Cellulophaga sp. L1A9: one gene and its partner. The protein of the gene in region 2 interacts with the protein of the main gene of each other region in a pairwise test. Links are inferred from orthologs where the notes say so. Each region holds a gene or a part of one and is shown on either strand. Other genes may lie near its edges.

Evidence for each region.
Region 1: the proteins of GQR94_RS19545 (region 2) and glmS interact in binary tests that used the Escherichia coli proteins (3 or more experiments, as listed by UniProt). The link is inferred for Cellulophaga sp. L1A9 from one-to-one orthologs.

What each region holds. Positions count from the first base shown.
Region 1 is NZ_CP047027.1:1,492,160-1,495,491, forward strand. What follows is about bases 25-3,020. They hold glmS (glutamine--fructose-6-phosphate transaminase (isomerizing)), read right to left. Parts: upstream 2,449-3,020; coding sequence 601-2,448; downstream 25-600. Other genes in these bases: GQR94_RS06345 (TonB-dependent receptor), read right to left, coding at 25-375; GQR94_RS06355 (DUF4270 domain-containing protein), read right to left, coding at 2,576-3,020. In the rest of the region: more of GQR94_RS06345, read right to left, coding at 1-24; more of GQR94_RS06355, read right to left, coding at 3,021-3,332. UniProt on the Escherichia coli protein: Catalyzes the first step in hexosamine metabolism, converting fructose-6P into glucosamine-6P using glutamine as a nitrogen source.
Region 2 is NZ_CP047027.1:4,460,262-4,463,591, forward strand. The notes cover bases 121-3,114. They hold GQR94_RS19545 (phosphatase PAP2 family protein), read right to left. Parts: upstream 2,276-3,114; coding sequence 965-2,275; downstream 121-964. Other genes in these bases: GQR94_RS19540 (bifunctional alpha/beta hydrolase/class I SAM-dependent methyltransferase), read right to left, coding at 121-968; GQR94_RS19550 (SDR family oxidoreductase), read right to left, coding at 2,257-3,012; GQR94_RS19555 (patatin-like phospholipase family protein), read right to left, coding at 3,072-3,114. In the rest of the region: more of GQR94_RS19540, read right to left, coding at 1-120; more of GQR94_RS19555, read right to left, coding at 3,115-3,330.

The DNA of each region.
Region 1 (3,332 bases), 3.0 Mb from region 2 along the record:
ACCAAAACGCTCCACGGTTACTGGAGATTCAAAAATACGCTCTGGTGTTCTAGACGCGGAAATTACAATCTCATCTAAAAGTGTTTGAGATTCATTTAAAGAGACAGAAACACTTTGATTGTTTTTTGTAATGCTGGCCATACTTTCTGAATAGCCAATACTTGAAATCTTTAGTTTAAAAGGGGGTACTTCTGAAGTCTCTAGAACAAAGTTACCATCAAAGTCCGTTACTGTTCCTACAGTTTTACCGACGATTACTACATTTGAACCAGGAATTGGTTGCCCATCTTGATCTACTACATTTCCTTTTACTGTGGTTTGAGAGAATCCCAATGTTCCCACTAAAAGGAAGAATACATACATTGTTGTTTTCATTCGAGGGAGTTAAGTTTAATTAGTTTAAAATCGAAGATACAGATTTTTTTATATGATTTCTAAGAAAATAAAAAAAATTATGCATGCATAGTACTATTTTGATAATTAGATAGCCAAAAAATTGAATATTTTGTAATACGAAAGAATACAAACCCAATAGTTTACGACAAAAAAAAAGGGGAAGATGTAAACATCTTCCCCTTTTATACCTTATAGTACGTATTTTTATTCTACCGTAACAGACTTCGCTAAATTCCTTGGCTGATCTACATTACAACCTCTCATCAATGCAATATGATAAGACAACAACTGTAAAGGAATTGTAGTTAATAATGGCGTAAGGCTTTCAAACGTTTCCGGTACTTCAATCACATGATCTGCAAGTTCCTTAACCGTTTCATCGCCCTCTGTAACAATTGCTATTATTTTTCCCTTACGAGATTTAATTTCTTGAATGTTACTTACCACTTTTTCATAATGACCTCTTTTTGTTGCAATAACAAAGACTGGCATATGCTCATCAATAAGTGCGATAGGACCGTGTTTCATTTCCGCAGCAGGATACCCTTCTGCATGAATATAACTAATCTCTTTTAATTTAAGTGCGCCTTCCAATGCTACAGGGAAATTATACCCTCTTCCTAAATAAAGACAATTTGTAGCATCTTTATATACTTCTGCTACTTGCTCTATTAATTCATTAGACAACAAAGCTCTTTCTACTTTAGCTGGAATATTTTCTAATTCTGCTAAAAACTCATGGTATTTACTTTGTGAGAAAACACCTTTCTCTTTCGCTAATTTTAATGCAATTAACGTTAATACCGTAATCTGAGTGGTAAATGCTTTTGTTGAAGCAACTCCTATTTCAGGACCCGCATGTGTATATGCACCCGCATCTGTCTCTCTAGAAATAGTAGACCCTACAACATTGCAAACACCAAATACAAAAGCTCCTTTTTCTTTAGCTAATTTTATAGCCGCCAAAGTATCTGCCGTTTCTCCGGATTGCGAAATAGCAATCACAACATCTTTATCTGTTATAACAGGGTTTCTGTATCTAAATTCTGAAGCATATTCTACTTCTACAGGAATTCTCGCTAAATCTTCAAAAATATATTCTGCGACAAGACCTGCATGCCATGAAGTACCACAGGCTACGATAATAATCCTATTCGCATTCATGAATTTTTCTAAATTATCATCAACACCAGCCATTTTTATCAGCCCTTTATCTGCCAATAAACGACCTCTATAAGAATCTTGAATAGCTCTTGGCTGCTCATAAATTTCTTTTAACATAAAGTGATCGTAACCCCCTTTTTCAATCTCTTCAATATTCAGTTGTAATTCCTTTATAATAGGATATACCACAGAATCATCATTGATCTTACGAAGTTTAATCTCTTTACCCAAACGGATAATCGCCATTTCTTCGTCGTCCAAATACATTGCGTTATTGGTAAACTCAATAAAAGGCGTAGCATCAGAAGCGATAAAAAATTCATTTTCCCCAATACCGATAGCCAAAGGACTTCCTAATTTAGCCACTACAATTTCATCTGGCTTATGCTTATCAAAAACAGCAATAGCATAGGCACCAACAACTTGGTTTAATGCAATCTGAACTGCCTTTCCTAGCTTTACATTTTCTTTCTTTTTTACCTCTTCAATAAGATTAACCAATACTTCCGTATCCGTATCTGAATGAAATACGTATCCACGGTTGATCAACTCTTTTTTAATAGAGTCGTAATTTTCTATAATTCCGTTATGGATAATTACTAAATCTCCTGAATTTGAATAATGCGGATGAGAATTTGCATCATTAGGTACGCCATGGGTAGCCCATCTTGTATGACCAATTCCTAGTTTACCCTCCAAAGACATACTTGCCTCTGCTTTATTTTTTAAATCTTCTACTTTACCTTTTGTCTTACATAGATTTATAGTAGCACCATCATAAACAGCAACTCCTGCACTATCATAGCCTCTATATTCTAATCTCTGAAGTCCTTTTATTATGATCGGATAAGCATCTCTATGCCCTATATATCCTACAATTCCACACATATTAAATAAATAATTTGGTTAATGCTTAAAAATTCTGTGCAAAATTACGAATTCTGCAAATATTTCTAAGCTAACTATAGACGTACAACGAATAAAAACTTTAAGTGGTATACTTCTACCCCTTATATTAGTCTACTTGAGTGTATAAAATCTCTAGTTGAAGTTTTTTATCTTCGTCGGCTACACTAACGTTACTACCATAAAGTACGGTCCCGAAGGGGTTAATAGTTGACATTAACGGAATATTAACTTCTGAATCTTCTAATTTTGCAGCTCCAGTAACTACAATTCTAATGTCTGAAGTAACAGTAAGACCCAGTGTAGTCACCGTTTCATCACCACTTAACAAGTCATTAATATAATCTGTTATTCGAATTTTATACTTGATTCCTTTTTCGCTTTCCTTCTGTAATACTCCATCATAAAAAGGAAAAACAGATAATGCAGTAGGAGTAGTTACTGTAAATTCCGTAAAGATATTATACAACTCTTCATTCGTTTCTGCATTGTACAAATAAAGACGCATAGGCTCTATAACTCCCGGAGCAGCATCTAAACTTGTTCTATCTACATAAAATACTAAGTTAGCCTCGTTAACAATCCAATTATTAGCTTTAATCTCACTAATTACACTAGCACTTAATGCGGTCTCTTCTGCAAACAATTTAAGTTCTGCATAAGCTCCTGCCCCACCTTTTAAATAAATTTTTTCCGCATTTCCTGTAGCACTCAGAGCATCCGACACTTCTGGAGTATACGCCTCATTCACAAATGTATTTACAGCATTACCTGCAATTGCCGTAGTAATACCATCTCCTGTTACTAGATTAATAACAAAACGATTTTCTAAAACTACGTTCTCATCATCAGAAGTATCATCCGTA
Region 2 (3,330 bases):
GCCATTCCATTACTAATTTTTCCAATTTTACTCAAAGACCATTTTTGGAATTTGAAATTAAGATTATTACCTTCTTTATTCTGAAGGCTTTTATGTTCTACCATTGAAAATTGATCTGGCTCAAGGCTAAGCTTTTTCTGAGGGTGGTTAAAGCTTTTTACCGCAAAAGCTTTGATTTTATCATAGACAACTTCTTTTTTAGTTTCAAACAAAATACCGTGAAAAAAGTCGGGTAAAACTTCAAGCTCCTTTAAATTTGTATCTAACTTATCAAAGAATATTTTTTGATCTTTATTAAATACTACTTTGTCTTTTTCCGCAGACAAAATAAGGGTTGGCGTATCTATAGCTTCTGCATCTTCTACTAAACGCTTACCCGCATCCGCTAAATCTATTAATAATTTTGCATCAATAGATCTTGTAATTAACGAATCGGTATCATAGGCCTTCTGCTGCGCTACATCATGCGTAAGCATTGTAGACTTTACGTAACTTTTTATAACCAACTCTTTATTTAATTTAGTTCCAAGCGTAATCATTTCGTTTGCTAGAGGAACAATGAGGTTGATTCTAAAAGCTGGCGCAAGCAATGCCATTCCTGCAATATTTGGCGCATAATCATGAACCCAAGCAGAAGCAATGACCCCGCCAATACTGTTGGCTATAACAAAAATATCATTACTCGGTATAGTGTATGTTGATTTTAAATAGTGCGCAAAAGCATCTAAATCTCTTACATAATCCATAAAAACAGAAGAAGTCGCTGTCTTCGTATGGCCATGACCACGAAGATCAAAAGCAAAAATATTGTATTCTGAAAACTGAGAAGAAGTAGCAATATCATTTAAACGCTCAGAATGCTCATGACCACGGTGAATGATGATAACACTCTTTTGAGATGGTTTGAAATTCCATTTACGATAAAATATTTCGCTTCCATCAAAACTATTAAAATGTCCATTGCTCATATATTGATTGTCTTTAAAAAATCCTGTACATAGCGATGTATTACAGCATTTTTGTGGGTGGTTTTTATTTTTACTATTGCTTCGTCTAAAGGTAAAGATAGAATATTTTTTACAACAAGAATTCCTATAAATGTACTTCTACTAAGCCCCATAGTACAGTGAATTAGTATTTTTCCGTCTTTAGGCAATTCCTTGTAATGTGTTGTTATTTCTAATACGATTCTTTTAATTTCCATAGCATCGAAAGCTCCGATATCCAATAAGGGAACAGCATGATATTGACAATTTTGTTTGATTGCTTTATTTTCTTCCAATTCTGCCGAAAAATCATACACTAAAGTGTTCTTGTTGCCTGTAAAATTTTGATATTCCGAATGATCAAGTCTTGACGAAATATAAAGATTTGGAATAAGCATAATGGGCTTTTTATTTTTCCTTAAAAATTTCCAGAAAAACCAATAGATTGCTAGATAAGGTGAATACAGTACTTTTTTATACCATGGAATAGCACCTAACTGATCCTTTAAAAAATGGACATTATTCTTCTGATAATTATAGCCCACCATAAACAACACAAGGGCAGGCCAAAATAAAATTAGCCCAATAGGATGTCCATATTCCACAACAACGAGCGTTAGTAATAGTATCGTCCATCCACCAAGAAAATAATAATTAGCAAGGTGAAAATTTCTTAATTGAAAATTAGTACCCTGTGCAGGAAAAACTATAAAACTTATTTGTGCTAAAACAGCTCCGGTAACAACATCAAGTAAATGATGTTGATAGGTGGTGAGTGTGGAAAGACCTAATAATACGAGCCATACTGCTGCCACATGTCGCCACGAATTTTTCAAATTTCTAAAGACCGACCAAAATACAAAAGCAAAAGCGATATGTAATGAAGGAGCTTCGTTATAAGGAGAATCTACTTTTTTAATAAATTGAAAGAAAAAATCGAATAAAATAGGAGTCGTCTCTGGCTTTACAAATGAAAATTTTAAAGGAAATAGTAGAAAAAATATTCCTGAAACCAGACAAATAAAGAGTATTCGCTTTGTCAATACCCTAAGCTCTTCCATTGTTTTACAAAGAAAAAAGACTAGGATAAAGAATACCCCACTAGTCATATAAGGTACAACCGTCCAAGAAACAAAAGGAATATACTTCTCTATACTAAAAACAAATGAAGGCACGTAATCTAACGTTGACGCATACCACGCATTCACATTATATAGCACACTAAATACCAAAGTGCAGAGCGCCGCAAGCTTTATTCTTGTGCCTAACGCTATTCTTGCTTCATCCATTTGGCTTTTTTAAACATAATAAGATTAAGAATAGGCGCGGGGAGTATGGATAAGAATGTCATCATCCATTTCATTTTTACAGGAAAAATAACTAACTTATTTTTAGCATCAATAGCGGCTACAATTTTTTTTGTAGCGACATCAAGCGGCACTAAAAAAGGCTTTTTACTCAAATCGTTGTTATTTAACTCTCTTAATTTTAAGGTATCAATGTATCCCGGAGCAATAGTAGTTACTGAAATTCCAAACGGTTTTAATGCTCTATGATAAGCATCGGCAATTTGAATTACTGAACGTTTTGTTTTCGTATAAAGACTAGAATTTTTATAATCTAAAATACCGGACACAGATGCAATTACCACAATATGACCAATTTTCTGATGCAGCATAGCAGTTCTTGCCACTTCAAAGCAATTAGTAGCTCCTAAAATATTGGTTTTAAGCATTTGTGCAGCATCTTCATACGAAATTTCACCAGCTACATCTTCCGCATAACTACCTGTGCAATTTATAAAAAGGTCCAGATTTTCAGTTTCAGTCAGAAAAGTATGTACAGTTTTTTTTAATGAGGACATTTCGCAAACATCTGCCTGATACGCAGCTACATTTGAAGGTTTATTTTCTAGAATTTTATCTAAATTTCTACCACAAACAGCCACACGATACCCTTTAACGCTATAATGTAGCGCTAATGAATATCCAATTCCAGAGGTTCCGCCGGCAATAAAAACATTCATATTTGGTAGGCTATTTTTATGAATTTATAAATGTAAGTTTTTCACGGCAATTAATAGAATTACTTTTCTTTTTGAATACTCTTCATGGTTTGCTGATAGCCGTAATCCCATTGTTTATCCATATCATTTTTAAAATCTTCGTAGGTTTTAGGATATTTAAAACAAATCTCGAAGTTCTTCCAATCTATACTTTTTTTGATGTAATGTCCTACTAAATCTTTCTTTATATGAATGGTATCAATTTGAAAATTACTGGCATGATTTTCAATTTCCTGTAATCGTTGGTTGCCACTATACCCAAGAACTGCGCGTACCAGC